Chitinophaga varians: one gene and its partner. The protein of the gene in region 1 interacts with the protein of each later gene in a pairwise test. Links are inferred from orthologs where the notes say so. Each region holds a gene or a part of one and is shown on either strand. Other genes may lie near its edges. The genes, in order: gyrA and gyrB.

What was found.
Region 2: the proteins of gyrA (region 1) and gyrB interact in binary tests that used the Escherichia coli proteins (3 or more experiments, as listed by UniProt). The link is inferred for Chitinophaga varians from one-to-one orthologs.

The regions. Positions count from the first base shown.
Region 1 is NZ_JABAIA010000003.1:1,485,724-1,493,842, forward strand. The notes cover bases 3,191-6,380. They hold gyrA (DNA gyrase subunit A), read right to left. Parts: upstream 5,988-6,380; coding sequence 3,393-5,987; downstream 3,191-3,392. Other genes in these bases: HGH92_RS28680 (tetratricopeptide repeat protein), read right to left, coding at 3,191-3,211. In the rest of the region: HGH92_RS28670 (response regulator), read left to right, coding at 1-1,225; HGH92_RS28675 (acid-shock protein), read left to right, coding at 1,381-1,584; more of HGH92_RS28680, read right to left, coding at 1,958-3,190; HGH92_RS28690 (saccharopine dehydrogenase C-terminal domain-containing protein), read left to right, coding at 6,409-7,737; HGH92_RS28695 (SIR2 family NAD-dependent protein deacylase), read right to left, coding at 7,823-8,119. UniProt on the Escherichia coli protein: A type II topoisomerase that negatively supercoils closed circular double-stranded (ds) DNA in an ATP-dependent manner to maintain chromosomes in an underwound state.
Region 2 is NZ_JABAIA010000001.1:2,383,984-2,391,876, forward strand. The notes cover bases 1,692-4,655. They hold gyrB (DNA topoisomerase (ATP-hydrolyzing) subunit B), read left to right. Parts: upstream 1,692-2,165; coding sequence 2,166-4,145; downstream 4,146-4,655. Other genes in these bases: HGH92_RS09660 (hypothetical protein), read left to right, coding at 1,692-2,042; HGH92_RS09670 (tetratricopeptide repeat protein), read right to left, coding at 4,223-4,655. Also shown: HGH92_RS34145 (helix-turn-helix domain-containing protein), read right to left, coding at 1-194; more of HGH92_RS09660, read left to right, coding at 360-1,691; more of HGH92_RS09670, read right to left, coding at 4,656-5,440; HGH92_RS09675 (ATP-binding protein), read right to left, coding at 5,443-6,771; HGH92_RS09680 (hypothetical protein), read left to right, coding at 7,072-7,533; HGH92_RS09685 (carboxypeptidase regulatory-like domain-containing protein), read left to right, coding at 7,878-7,893. UniProt on the Escherichia coli protein: DNA gyrase negatively supercoils closed circular double-stranded DNA in an ATP-dependent manner to maintain chromosomes in an underwound state.

The DNA of each region.
Region 1 (8,119 bases):
ACACCTGCAGCTGAACATCACTGCACACGAGGAAGTGCCGGACATCCTCTACGGTGATGTGATGCGCCTCACGCAGGTGCTGGTCAACCTTACCAGCAACGCCATTAAGTTCACCGCTGAAGGCGAAGTGAACGTACATGTGACCCGCACATGGGCAGAGGATAAAAATGTTCGTTTACTCTTCACCGTTAGAGACACAGGCATCGGCATTGAAGCGGCACAGCTGGACAGCATCTTCGACCGGTTTAACCAGGCAGAAGCTTCCACCACCCGCAAATACGGCGGTACCGGCCTGGGGCTGACCATCGTCAAACAGCTGATTGAGCTGCAAAACGGATTTATCTCGGTGGAAAGCACTCCCGGCAAAGGCTCCACGTTCAAAGTGGAACTGCCGTACATGCTGGGGGAAATGATGCCGGAGAATACAGAAACATCTTATACCGAAAAGGACCAACTGCCTATCCATCCCAATATATGGTTGCTGGTAGCAGAAGATAACCGCATGAACCAGAACCTGCTGCGCCATTTGCTCAGCAGCTGGCAACTGCAATACCGCGTGGTCAATAATGGCAGGGAGGCACTGCAGGCCCTCGAAAAACAAGTGTTCGACCTCGTGCTGATGGACATACAGATGCCGGAAATGGACGGCTATTCGGCCGTGGCCAAAATCCGGAAGGAAATGCATTCCAATATCCCCGTGATCGCCATGACGGCCCATGCCATGGAAGGCGAACGGGAAAAATGCCTGCAGATGGGCATGAGCGATTACATCTCCAAACCCATCGATGAGAATACCCTGTACCGCATGATCCAGGTATATACCGGCAAATTCGGTTCCCGGGACATGCCGCCGTCAGGCACGCACATACCTGAAAACGGACATTCCCATCTGCTCAACATGCAATACCTGCGGGACCTCTCCAAAGGTGATAAAGGCTTCGAAAAAAACATGTTGCAACAGTTCGTGACACAGTTGCCCGAAGACCTTGCCATGCTCAAAAACGCTATCAGTATCAACGATCCCGTGAGCATCCGGGCCACCGCCCACAACCTGAAGACAACAGTGTCTTTTACCGGGCTGGAAACACACCTCTACCCTATTCTCGAACAACTGGAACAGACCGACGAAAATAACTATAATGCAGATACGGCCAACGAACTGTTCTATACCCTGAAACAGCTGTGTTTACAGGCGATACAGGAGGCCATTGATATCACGATTTAACCCGGTCATCCCCCGATACGACCGTTCATTTTTCCTTTTTCAACGACAGTAATAACCAGTTCACCGAAACCTCCGCTTCTCACGTCGTTACCGGCATTATTTTTACATCACAATACTGAACAAAACATCATTAATCATTTAAAAAGACAATCATCATGAAAAAAGTTATCGCTGCTGCACTGGTACTGAGCATTTCTGCTGCTTCTTTCGCACAGGCTCCTGCTGCTAAACCTGCTAAAAAAGAAAAAGCTAAAACTGAAGCTAAAGCAGAAGCAAAACCAGCTGCTGACACAACTAAGAAAGCTCATCACGAACACAAAAAAGCTGAAGCTAAGCCTGCTGCAAAAAAAGCTGCTTAATTCACCATTATACAGCGTTTGAGTTAAAGAATAGCTCCGGGTAGCCCCGGAGCTATTCTTTTTTATGTGCGTGTTAAAACGAACGCTATTGTCCCAGGGCTGAAGCCCTGGGCTACGTTCTGATTCAGGTGTCTTTATTGGCGTAAACCCTGAGTAATTGATGAATGTCCTTCCAGAATAATCTCTAACGTATACGCTGGTATGGAAGTATATGACTCTGCTTTAAGCTGCGGAGTTTATTATCCATAAATACAGAACTCTTACACCCAAAAGAAATTGAATCAGAACGTAGTCCAGGGCTTCAGCCCTGGGACAAAAAAAAATCCGCCGTTGCCGGCGGATCTTTTCTCAATTATAATGTATATGCTATTTACTATTTCAGTGCTTCCAGTTTCTTTTTCACTTCTTCTACTTTCGCAGTCTGGTTTTTGATAGCGTAGATTTTCTGCAGGGCATACAGGCAGCTTTCGTAAGTCTGTTTGTCACCGGCGTCGAGGCTGCTGGCTTTAGCAGTGAAAGCGGCATCAGCTTTTTCGAAGAAAGGCAATGCCTGGTTCATAAGGCCTTCTACTTTACCTTGCAGTTCTTTTGCTTTAGGAGAAGTCTGTTGTTTGCTGTCCAGTTCATTCAGTTGTTTGTTGTATACAACTGCCTTGTTGAAGTACAGCGCACCCAGCTGGAAGTTGGCGGTAGCGTCGTTAGCGTTCAGTTCCAGTACTTTTTTATAGGCGCCTTCAGCTTTACCGATCAGCTCTTCGTAGTTAGCTGGTTTGGGAGCGTCGTTACCTTTTTCGTCGCGGGGATTAGCGAGGTTGTCTACACGGATAGCGTAGTCCAGTACAGCGGCTTCGTCTTTAGGGTTGTCGGCCATTTTCTTTTCCAGCATGGACAGTAATTCGTTGGTTTTACCGGTTTTGCTGTAGAAAGCCATTTCCATATCGTTGAAGCGTTTATCCTTAGGGAATAAAGCTTTACCTTGTTCGATGGTTTTGAGCCAGTTGGCCTGGTCGCCTTTTTCTTCATACAGCTGGCCCAGTACTACGTACAGTGCAGGTTCGCCTTTGAACTGCAGGTCAGCGGCTTTTTTCAGGTAGGTGAAAGCATCATCTTTCTTATTGGCCTGGTTAGCTGCGTAACCGGTGTAGAAGGTCAGTGCGGTATCGGTAGGGATAGTGGTGCCCAGGTTTTTGCTGTTGTAGTATTCAGCGATTTCGAACGCATGTTTGAAATCCACCAGGGAGGAATCCCATTTCTGTTCGTTGAGGAAACCGTAACCGGCGTTGGCCACAGTAGCGTATACATTGAACATAGGGCCGCTCATCTCCAGGATAGCCTCTTTCATTTTAGGATCGATTTCCAGTGCTTTTTTGAAAGAGTTATAGGCTTCGAGGGCAAGACCAGCGCTTTTTTGTTTGGTGCCCATTGCTTCGAGGATTTTGCCGTTTACCAGCCAGGTCTTTGCGTCGTTTTTGGTCTTGTCGTTCTGTAACGCTGCATCGATATCTGCCTTGGCTTTCTCCAGATCTTGTTTCTTCAGGTTCTCATCTGCGCTGCTTACTTTTGCTCTTTGGGCCATCACCGATACGCCGGCCGTACAAAAGAGAAGAGATACCAATAATTTTTTCATGTCTCTAGTTTTTAGTTGCTGATTACAATAAGAGTATGGTGCTCCCAATAATCCAATACAATCGGGCCCATCGTTACCACTAAAGCCGGCTGTACTTTTTTTATCAGTTTAGGCAGGAGACACCTTTTGAAGGGGCATCTCCTGCCATAAGCGGGTTAATTTTTTCAGTTTGCTGTGAATACTATTCCTGCGGCGTTTCAGGTCCTTCCGCTGCAGTATCCTGTTCAGTATCAGTATCTGTGCTGGTGTCAGCGATGCTGTCGTTGGCTACAGTGTTTTCTTCTCCTTCCAGTACTTCTGCGGTTTCCTCTTCCTGCTCATCGAGACGGGCCACTGCTGCTATTTCATCAGCGTCGTCCAGACGGATCAGGCGCACGCCCTGAGTGGCACGTCCTGCTTCGCGGATATCAGCCACCGCCATGCGGATGGTGATGCCGGATTTACAGGTGATCATCAGGTCATGTTTTTCCGTTACGTCCAGGATGGCGATCAGGTTACCGGTTTTTTCAGTGATATTGATGGTTTTCACCCCTTTACCACCTCTGTTGGTGATACGGTATTCCTCGATGTTGGTGCGTTTGCCGAAACCTTTTTCAGAAACTACCAGTATCGTCCTGGAGTCGTCGTCTTTGTTTACACAAATCATACCAACTACCTCATCTTTTTCGCTGTCCACTTCAATACCTCTTACGCCGATGGCGCCGCGACCGGTGTCACGCACGGTATTTTCCGGGAAGCGGATAGCGCGGCCGCTCTGGATGGCCATCATGATCTGGCTGTCGCCGGTAGTCAGTTTGGCTTCCAGCAGCTGGTCCCCTTCGTTGATGGTGATGGCATTCACCCCGTTCTGACGGGGACGGGAGAATTCTTCCAGCAGTGTTTTCTTGATGATACCTTTTTTGGTACAGAGAACGATATAGTGATTGTTGATATAATCTTTATCGCCCAGGTCTTTGATATCGATGATCGCGCGGATCTTGTCATCGCCCGGCAGCTGGATCATATTCTGGATAGCACGTCCTTTACCGCTCTTCTCGCCTTCCGGTATTTCGTATACCTTAAGCCAGTAGCAGCGTCCTTTTTCAGTAAAGAACAGCATGGTATGGTGCGTGGAAGCCACGAACAGGTGTTCAATGTAATCTTCGTCGCGGGTCCTGCCGCCGATGGCGCCACGGCCGCCGCGTTTCTGCTGACGGTAGTCGTATGCAGAGGTACGTTTGATATAACCCAGGTGGGAAATAGTGATCACCACGTCTTCTTCCGCGATGATATCTTCAATTCTCATTTCGCTGGCGAGGTACTGGATTTCGGTTTTGCGTTCATCACCGAATTTCTTTTTCACCTCTTCCAGTTCTTCCCGGATGATCTTCATACGGAGCGACTCGTCGTTAAGCACATCTTTCAACCAGGCGATGAGTTTCATCACTTCGTCGTATTCCGCACGGATCTTATCGCGTTCCATGCCTGTGAGGCGTTGCAGGCGCAGTTCCAGGATGGCTTTGGCCTGTATTTCGGAGAGGCCGAACTGGCTCATCAGTCCGTCTCTGGCCACGTCCGGCGTATTGGAGGCACGGATCAGGGCGATCACCTCGTCCAGGTGGTCCAGTGCGATCAGGTAGCCGGCGAGGATATGCGCTTTTTCTTCCGCTTTGCGGAGGTCGAAGCGGGTCCTTCTGACCACTACTTCGTGGCGGAAGTCGATGAACTCTGCCAGCATGTCCTTCAGGTTGAGGATACGCGGACGGCCTTTCACCAGGGCCACGTTGTTGATACCGTAGGAAGTCTGCAGCTCGGAGTATTTATAGAGCTGGTTGATGATCACGTTGGAGATAGCTTCCTTTTTCAGGTCTATTACCAGGCGCATCCCTTCGCGGTCACTCTCGTCACGTACGTCGGTGATGCCTTCGATGATCTTGTCGTTTACCAGCTGTGCGATTTTCTGGTGCAGGATGGCTTTGTTGATCTGGTAGGGCAGTTCATAGATCACCAGTCTTTCGCGGCCGTTTTTAGCCGTTTCCGCGGTGATTTTACCTCTTACCACCACTCTGCCCCTTCCGGTCTCGAAGCCCTGTTTAACGCCTTCAAAACCATATATGGTGCCACCTGTCGGGAAGTCAGGGGCCTTCACGTGTTTGATCAGTTCTTCAACGGTGATGTCCCGATTTTCGATATAGGCCACTGCGCCGTCCACTACTTCAGAGAGGTTATGGGGCATAATGTTGGTGGCCATCCCTACCGCGATACCGGAAGCGCCGTTGACCAGCAGGTTCGGAATGCGGGTAGGCAACACCGTAGGTTCTTCCAGGGTGTCGTCGAAGTTGTTGGTGAAATCCACCGTTTCTTTTTCGATGTCTTCCAGCATCGCTTCCGCAATGCGTTGAAGACGGATTTCGGTGTAACGCATCGCAGCGGGCATGTCACCATCTACGGAGCCGAAGTTACCCTGGCCGTCCACCATGGGATAGCGCATGCTCCAGGGCTGGGCCAAACGTACAATGGTGTCGTAGATAGAGGCGTCACCATGGGGGTGATACTTACCCATTACCTCACCCACCACACGCGCTGACTTCTTGTAGGGCTTGTTGCTGTGGTTGCCCAACTCGTTCATTCCGAATAAAACGCGGCGGTGTACAGGCTTTAAACCATCTCTCACATCGGGCAAGGCACGACCCACGATTACAGACATTGAGTAATCGATGTAGGCCGTTTTCATTTGTTCCTCGATATTAATCTGGACAATTCTCCCTTCCTGCTGATTTTCCGTGTGCTCTGTCATTTTGTGTGTTGATTTACAGTTTTTTCTGCTGAAAACAGATAAGGGCAAATATAGCCATTTCAGGGCTTATTATGGCCTAAAACCGAAGAAATGTGAATAAAAACATCATTGTGTTAATCAATTATATAGCGCAATCGATATATGACTGATTTTTCCCATAACGAACAACCATTTTTTGCTTTTCTGCGTTAGTATGTGTAATGGTTTAATTTTACTTTATCTAAAATATGTATAAATAGGGAAATATATCGAAAATTAAATATTGGCAAAGTATTTGTTTTTAATAGACTGATAATCAATAGATCGAATCACTCAAACCTGGGTTTTGGGCGGGATATGCACCGAATTTTACTGTCAGTTCAAACATTAACATCAAAAATGCTGTTATTCCCCTGATTCTTAACCTTTTCTTAAAGAGACTATGAAGAATATTCTGTTGTTTGGGGCCGGAAAATCGGCGACCAGCCTGATCGACTATCTGCTGGCCAATGCACCTAGACAAAAATGGCATATCACGGTGGCGGACCATGACCTGATGCTCATCAAATCCAAAACAGGCAAGTCTTATTATGCCACCCCGGCGGCCATCGACATAAAAGACCAGGCGGCCCGGCAGCAGCTGATACAGGAAACGGACCTTGTCATCTCCCTGCTCCCTCCCCACCTGCATATTACCGTGGCCAAAGATTGCCTGCAGTTCCATAAAAACCTCCTCACCGCTTCCTATATTGATCCCGAAGTACGCAAACTCGAAAAAGACATTGAAAAAGCCGGGCTCCTGTTCATGTATGAAATGGGCCTCGATCCTGGTATCGACCATATGTCTGCCATGAAACTTATTCACTCCATCGAGAAAAAAGGCGGACAGATATTTTCGTTTAAATCCTACTGCGGCGGCCTTATCTCCCCGGAAAGCCTGGACAACCCATGGCAGTACAAGATCTCCTGGAACGCGCGCAACGTAGTGATGGCCGGCGCTTCCGGCGCCATCTACCGCGAAAAGGGCAAAACCCGCGAAGTGGCGTACGAACAGCTCTTTGACCATAACAAAACCATCCAGGTGCCCGGACTGGGCAAACTCGCCTACTATCCCAACCGCGATTCCCTCGGGTACATGGAGTCCTATAAACTGGAAAACATTGCCACCTTCATGCGCGCCACCCTGCGTTTCCCCGATTTCTGCGAAGGATGGAACGCCCTGATCAAACTGGGCCTCACCGGTGAAAACGGCAAAATACAGACCGACCACCTCACCTGCTTCGACTGGGCCACACGACATATCGAGGGAGTTGACAAACAAGCCGGCCATGAAGAAGTAATGGCCAGGTTCCTCAATGTCAGCAGCAAATCAAAAGTGATCCGGCAGCTGAAATTCCTTGGTCTGCTCAACGGCGACCAGATCAACCTCGGCGAGAAAACAGACGCGGAAGTGCTGCAACACCTGGTGGAAGATAAACTGAAGATGGAACCTTCTGATAAGGATATGATCGTGATGATGCATGAGATAGAATTCGAGCGCCGCAACATGGCCACCCGCATGCACAGCTACATGATCACACAGGGAGAAGACAATGTACGCACGGCCATGGCCAAAACAGTAGGACTGCCGCTGGGCATCCTTGCCAAACTGCTGCTGCAGGAGAAAATAACCCTCACCGGCCTGCGCATCCCCGTGATGCCCGAAATATATAACCCGGTCTTAAAAGAACTGGAAGAATTTGATATCCGTTTTGAAGAAAGTTTTGAGTAGACGATATGATTATCCTGTGATAAACACTAACGGAGAAGAAAGGACTCGTGAGAGCTCCCCGCATGAAACGGGGAGCTTTTATTTTTTACAAAAGCGTGAGCAGCTCTGCCACGCCGGCCGTAGCCGGCTTTTCGATACTGATGATGTTATTGTATCCTTCCACGGAAGGCAGCTTTTTATCGATCAGGTACACGACAGCCTCCGGCCTGATATAGTTCAGCAGACTGGCAGCAGGATACACCTGTAAAGAAGTGCCGATCACCACGAAAATATCCGCCCACATCACTTCACGTACCGCCTGCTCTATCATGGGCACCGCTTCGCCAAACCAAACGATGTGCGGACGCAGCTGGCCGCCATCTTCAGCGAGGTCGCCCAGGCG
Region 2 (7,893 bases), on another replicon or contig:
TGCCCTCTTTTAGCCGGCTGGTATACCACCATGGCTACGTCTTCCACCGGTAGCGGCTTGTCATAAACAAAGCGCTGCAATGTAAAGTCCAGGCAATCCGGGACAGTCACGCTATCCTGCTCCGCCAGCTGTAGCTGGTCGCTCATGGCGGGCTGCGGGATGGCTAATGCCAGTATTTCCTGAATTTCTTTCACTTTACCTGATGTTTTAAAACCGGGACAAATTTAACACTTCCAATTTTAATCAAATACATTTTGACAATACACTTACAAAGCATTCCTAACATAAGGAATAACTTTTACATATCTGGAGCAGTGTGGCAGCAATCAATTGGTATAAATTTCGTTTATTCATAACAGATGGAACACAGGAAAAGGAAATTACCCCGGATCATCAGGATTATTTTGACCGTATTGTCTATACTGCTGGTATTGGTATTATGTACAGGCTGGTATCTTAACCAACACTGGACCAAGCTGTTACGCAAGGAACTATCTGGTTATGTAACGGACCTGTCAGACAGTCTGTATACCGTACAATTCAAAGAGCTGCATCTTAATGTGCTTTCCGGCAGTCTGACAGTGGACAAAGCCGCCATGACGCTGGACTCAGCGGTATACAGGCGCATGCTGGCAGCCCACCGTGCGCCGGAAAACACCTACCTCATCAGTGTGGAAAAACTACAACTGCGTTACTTTAAACCGTGGCGGTATTTCACCAGAAAAGAGCTGAGCGCCGGAGAGCTGATAGTGACCGGCCCCAGTATTGTGATGGACCAGAACAGCACCGTCAGGGACACCACCCGGCCCCGGACAGCCTATGAGGACATATCTTCCAAAATGAAATCCATCTTCATCGGGCATTTACAGCTGGACAGCACCAATTTTAAATATGTGTTTACCCGGAAAGATTCCTCCCGTGTGATACACCAGTTCCATAACCTACGGGTAGGGGTAAACGATTTTTTGATTGATTCTGTAGCTTTGAACGATCCTACCCGTTACCTGTATGCCCGTAACTATGAAATCGGCATGCGGGACTATATGAACCGCACCCGCGACAGCCTTTACTGGATGTATGTGCGTAGTATCCGTTACGATGCGGCCGAAAGGACGCTGAACATCGGCCAGTTTGAGCTACAGCCCCGATACGATAAAACGCAGTTTCAGCAGCAGACTGGCGGTGTGCAGCAGGACCGTTATGAGCTGCAGTTCAATGATATAAAAGTACAGGAACTGGACCCGCGGCTGTTACTGCAGGAGCAGCAGGTATGGGCCCGGCGTATCAACATCGGCAATGGCCGGCTGCATATTTACCGGGACCGGACCTTACCAATGCCGCCGGGTGATAAACTGGGGCAGTTCCCCAACCAGGTGCTGCAAAAGCTGCATCTGCCCATAAAAATCGATACCCTTACCGGCAACAATGTGGAACTGCAATATGCCGAGTTAAGCCCTGTTTCCAGGCACGTGGGCCAGATCAACTTTAATCATGTCCATGCCAGGCTGACTAACATCACCAATATTGACTCCATGGTGGCCCGGAATAAGCATTGTATGGCCGATTTTGACGCTATTTTCATGCAAAGCGGCAAGCTGAGGGCCCATTTTGACTTTACGCTCAACAATCCGGCGGGCCAGTTCGCCGTGTCCGGACAGTTGAAAAATATGAACGGCAAGGAACTGAACAGTGTAACCCGGCCCCTGGGCATGATAGAGATACGGTCGTGCAACATCCGGGACCTGAATTTCAATATCCGGGGTGACGAGCGCAAAGCCGCCGGCAGCGTTACCATGTTGTATGACAACCTGAAAATAGCCATCCTGAAGCAGGACAAGGACCATAAAAACTACAGCCGTAAAGGGTTGATGAGTTTTGTGGCAAATGTGATGGTCATAAAAGACGGTAATCCCCTCCCGGGGGAGAAGGTCCGGGTGGCCAATGTGACCCATGTACGGGATGTTCAGAAGTCATTTTTTAACCTGGTGTGGAAAACATTATTTACCGGGGTGAAGGAGACCGCCGGGGCCGGAAAATTATAGGGGCAAAAAAGTGGTGTCCATCCCTCTCAAAAACAGCTATTCTTTTATGGAAATCAGGCGTTTTTTTCGTATTTTTGCATGATTGTCTACCGATTTTGTTTCTAAACGATTTTACACCAACATATGAGCGAAGAATTAGTGCAAGCAACCAGCCCCAGCAACGGATATGATGCGGGGAGTATTCAGGTATTGGAAGGACTGGAAGCGGTGCGCAAGCGTCCGGCCATGTATATTGGCGACATTGGCATCAAAGGACTTCACCACCTGGTATATGAGGTAGTTGATAACTCCATCGACGAGGCCCTGGCTGGCTACTGCAAAAATATCGAAGTAACGATCTGCGAGGATAACTCTATCCGGGTAAAGGATGACGGCCGTGGTATCCCCACCGGCATTCACCCCAAAGAAGGACGTTCCGCCCTGGAAGTGGTAATGACCGTGCTCCATGCCGGCGGTAAATTTGATAAAAACACCTATAAAGTGTCCGGCGGTCTGCACGGGGTGGGTGTCAGCTGCGTGAACGCACTGAGCAGCCGCCTGCATGTGACCGTACAAACTGAAGGTAAGCTGTTTGAACAGGAATACCACCGCGGTATCCCCCAATATGCTGTACGGGAAATCGGCGTAAGCGAAACTACCGGTACTACTGTACACTTCCAACCGGATGACGAAATATTCAAGGAAACGACCTACAACCGGGAAATCCTGGCCGGCCGTTTAAGGGAACTGGCTTACCTGAACCGTAAGATCCGTATCGTTCTGTCTGACGAACGTGAAAAAGACGAAGAAGGCAACATCTTCACTGAAACTTTCTATAGCGAAGGCGGTATCCTCGAATTTATCCAGATGCTGGATAAAAACGGTCGCCGTGCGCCGCTGCTGCCTGAGCCCATCTACGTAGAAGCCCACGACGCGGAATCCAACGTAGCCGTGGAAGTGGCTCTGGTATATAACGAAGCCTTCAGTGAGAATATCTTCTCCTACGTTAATAATATCAACACCATTGAAGGCGGTACGCACGTGGCCGGTTTCCGCCGCGCCATCACCCGTGTGTTTAAAGCCTATGGCGATAAAAACAAACTGTTTGAGAAATCAAAAGTGGAAGTGACTGGTGACGACTTCCGTGAAGGCCTCAGCGCTATCATCAGCGTAAAAGTGCCGGAACCACAGTTTGAAGGCCAGACCAAAACCAAACTCGGCAACTCCGATGTGATGGGCGTGGTGGACAGCTCCGTAGCTGCCGTACTGGATGCCTTCCTCGAAGAACATCCACGCGAAGCCAAACTGGTGATCAATAAGGTGGTGCTGGCAGCACAGGCCCGCGAAGCGGCCCGTAAAGCCCGCCAGCTGGTGCAACGTAAAAGCGTGATGACCGGCAGCGGCCTTCCAGGCAAACTGGCAGACTGCTCCGACAATGACCCTATGAAGTGCGAACTGTTCCTCGTCGAAGGTGACTCGGCGGGTGGTACTGCCAAACAAGGCCGTAACCGTAACTTCCAGGCCATCCTGCCGCTCCGTGGTAAAATCCTCAACGTGGAAAAAGCCATGGAACACAAGATCTACGAAGACAATGAGATCAAGAATATCTTCACTGCCCTGGGCGTAACCATCGGCACCGAAGAAGACGATAAAGCGCTGAACCTGTCCAAACTCCGCTATCACAAGCTGATCATCATGACGGATGCGGACGTGGACGGTAGCCACATCGCCACCCTGATCCTCACCTTCGTATTCCGTTACATGAAAGCCATGGTGGAACAGGGTTATGTATACATAGCACAACCACCGTTGTACCTCGTTAAAAAAGGCAAGGAACAAATCTACGCCTGGACAGAGGAGCAGCGTAAAGCCGCTACCATTCAACTGGCCGCCGGTGGTAAAGAAGACAGCGTAAACATCCAGCGTTATAAAGGTCTTGGTGAGATGAACGCAGAACAGCTGTGGGACACTACCATGGACCCGGAAAAACGTACGCTGAAGCAGGTGACCATCGAAAGCGCCGCTGAAGCAGACCGCGTATTCAGCATGCTGATGGGCGACGAAGTACCGCCGCGCAGAGCATTCATCGAATCACACGCGAAATACGCGAAAATCGACGCATAAGTTCATTATCAGTATAAAAAGAGAACGCCCATTGATACTATTATCAATGGGCGTTCTCTTTTTATATATTATTATGGCTATTCCCTGGAGATAATATAGTTGGCCAGCAACTGATACAGGAACACACCGATCAGCATAACGGCCACGAATATATTAGCATAATCGTTGGTGATAAATGCGAAGGTGATGCCCAACAGCCCTATAACCGCCAATACCAGGGTATAAATACGGAAGATTTTTTTGTTCTTTTTTGACTCCGGCGCATACATGCTGGAAACCGGCAACAGCAATACACCGGAACAGATAGCGACAGCCAGCAAGCCGGGAATGGCCGTGATCCAGTAGGCAGCTGCAGCCAACAACGCCACCAGCAGCAGGCAGCCTACCATGGTGGAAACCCTGATCTGCTGCGGTGTTAACGCGTAACGACCGTAAGGGTTCAGCCGCAGGAACAGGTTACTCACCGGTACTATCAGCCATGTGGACAATGCCGCCAGTGCCAGCAACACATATAACGGAAAGAACACTTTGCTGGCGATCTGTGTGAAAATAAAGATGCCGACAATGATCAGCCACTGCATGCCCGCCTTTTGCCTTCCCATAAAAAAAGCATAGTTCAGGAACTGGCGGTACAGCCAGTAACGGGCTTTCATTGCCTGTACCATGCCGCTCTTGGCCCATTGCTGGTTGGGGTCCAGTTTCAGCGATTCCCTGAAATGTTCCAGGGCTTTCCGGTGATCGCCGGCCTCCAGCCATTTCCAGCCGAGATTAGCATGGGTATAGGCATTTTCCGGATTATGTTCCAGCGCTTCGTGCAAATTGGAAAATGCCTCCTCTTTTTTGCCCAGGTTAAACAGCGCATTGGACCGCAGGTTGAGACACACCAGGTTCTCCGGGTCTATGGCCAGTCCTTCCTGTGCTTTTTGCAGGGCGCCCTGGTAGTCCTTTTTAAACAGCAGTATCTGGCTCCACATGCCGAAGTAATCAGCCTGGTAGGGATGAATGGCGACCGCCTCACTGATAGCCAGCAACGCTTCGTTGTACTGGTTTTTATTAAGTGCCAGCCGTGCTTTCAGGTACAGGAACCGGTCGTCGTCCGGAGCAAAGCTCAGCGCATTGTTGACTACCTGTTCCCCCTCTTCTGTCTTGCCCATTTCGAGGTAACAGATAGCCAGCAGGAAAAGGGCGTCGATGTCATTGGCGCTGGTGCTGAGATGTTGTTTCAGGGTGGTCAGCGCATCCTGGTAACGCCCTTGTTGCAGCAGTAACTGGGCACGCTGAATGAGTACAGCCATAGTTATTTCTTTATATCCAGGTATTTCAGCACATCGTCATACAGGCCGGCCTCGTTGGAATACAAGGCATAGTTGCGGGCAGTGTTGAACCATTCCCGTGTGGTAGCCTTATGTGTTTTGATGGCTTTCACCAGTTCTTTTTGTGATATAGGTTGTGGCACTCCTTTCTGTAATGCTTCGAGGAGCTTGTCTTCCACGGCGAGGTCCACGATCGCCTTCAGGTCGGCGCCGGAATAGCCGGCCGTTGCTTTCGCGAGGGCTTTATAATCCACGTCCGATACGGGTTTGTTGCGCAGTTGCAGCTTCAGGATGGATTCGCGGCCATCTGTATCGGGTGGCGCCACAAAGATGATGCGGTCAAACCGGCCGGGGCGGCGGAAAGCCGGGTCGAGGCTCCAGGGCGCATTGGTAGCGCCGATGATCAGCACATTTTCATTGTTTGCCGCGATACCGTCCATCTCTGCCAGGAACTGATTGATCAGGTGACTGGCACCGCTGTTGCGCATAGAAGTGCGGTTAGCGCCGAGCGCGTCCACTTCATCGAAGAAAAGCACGCAGGGTTTGCGTTGGCGGGCCAGTTCGAAGAGCGCATGCAGGTTCTTTTCACTGTTGCCGATCCACATGTCCAGAACATCGTGTATGCCTACGTTGATGAATTCCGCCTGTATTTGTCCGGCTGTGGCTTTGGCCAGATAAGTTTTACCGCAGCCCGGAGGGCCGTACAGCAAGATACCGCCGCCTGCTTTTTTGCCATAGGCTTTATAGAGGTCGGGGAATTGCAGCGGTTTGATGATTTTCAGGTCTATTTCCTGCTTTTCTCTTTCCATGCCGCCTACGTCGGAGAAGTTCATATCCGGTTTCTCCAGCGTGAAGACTTTATCCGGATCTTCCATAGAGTCGTCTTCCTCGTAGGAGGTGGCCGGCTGTTGTTGCGGCAGGCGGAACTGGGCATCGAGGGCTTCGTCGCGGAAGCCGGGATTGAGCTGCAACAGATGCTGATAAATCTCCTTTGCCGACTGGAGGGAGTTTTCCTTTACCAGTATGCGGCAGTGGAGCAGGAGCGCATCGAAATGGTCCGGCTCATGATGTTCCAGTTGTTCCAGTACAACTATAGCGGCAGAATATTTTTGCTGATGATAAAAGGTACGGGCCAGTCCGAGCTGGGCGGCGGTATGGTCCGGCGACAGTTCCAGCACTTTACGGTACTGTTCTTCTGCCTGCACATATTCATAATCCTGTAACAGCACCTGGGCCAGATGTAAGCGCAACGGCACATTCTCCGGTGAAAACTGCACGGCTTCCTGTAATTGTTTGACTACTTCCGATGACATAATGTGCTTTTAATAATGATAAATCCCGAGCAGTAATAATACGGAATTACCCTACAAAAATATTGTTAATATTGACTTTGCCGCCTTCCTTCCCACTGCCTGCACTCTATTTATTTATTAACATTTTATTTAATTTAATTTTTATTACATATATTGCACCTGAATTTATCCCTATGCCCGTATATTAACCGGTACACCTATTCCAACTTGAATGGCTGGCGGCAGCATTTCTGCCGGCCAATTCCCCGGTTTTCCTTATGCAGCGGCACAAATACAGGACAGCATTAAATAACAAAACATATGCGTTTGAAAATCTTCGTATGGGCCGTTGTCGCGATTATTACAGGAGCAGGACTTGCTGGCTGTTCCAAAAAGAAAGAAGCAACGCCTGAGGGCACTTTCACTTTCCGGGTAGGGGATGTTACCTACCATTCCAACTCTACACAGGGTTATATTTCCGATACCGTTATTGCCGGCAAAAAGACGCTGATAATAGATGGTGTCACCAACAATTTCACCAAACATATGGAACTGATGATCACTTTCCCCAATGGCCTTCAGGCCGGACAGTATGATCAAAGCGCTGGTGAAATGACGCTGATGGATATTCAGCAAAAAGAAGAGGGCTACATTACCAAAGCCATCTCCATCAAACTTGAAAGCATTAATAGTAAACAAGCGGAGGGTACCTTCTCCGGCACTTTAATTAGTGGTGAAATAGAAAAACCTTTAACGGACGGGACTTTCAAAGTCTATTTTTAAGCAGAAACCGTTTAAAAAAACAAGAGAAACCCTGTCTTTTGAGGCGGGGTTTTTTCGTAGATAACAGGCACAGGAATACGTTATTTTCGTATAGTCATATGGGTTGTCTTAACAAAATTATTGTTTAAGAACTGTTAAACAATTTTGTCCTGACACCTACTTTGTTGATTGTTAACATTGTTTTCATACAAATTCTTAAACCTGATATTTAATTACCTTAATTGCAGATTAACAAGGTTATTTTAAGATCATTTTAAGTAGTCCTTAACAATTTGGTAATGATGAGTTAACATTCTGGTTGCTTTGGAGTAGTTGTTTTGCACCTGTAAATACTTACAGGCTTTATGAAATCATTTGTCA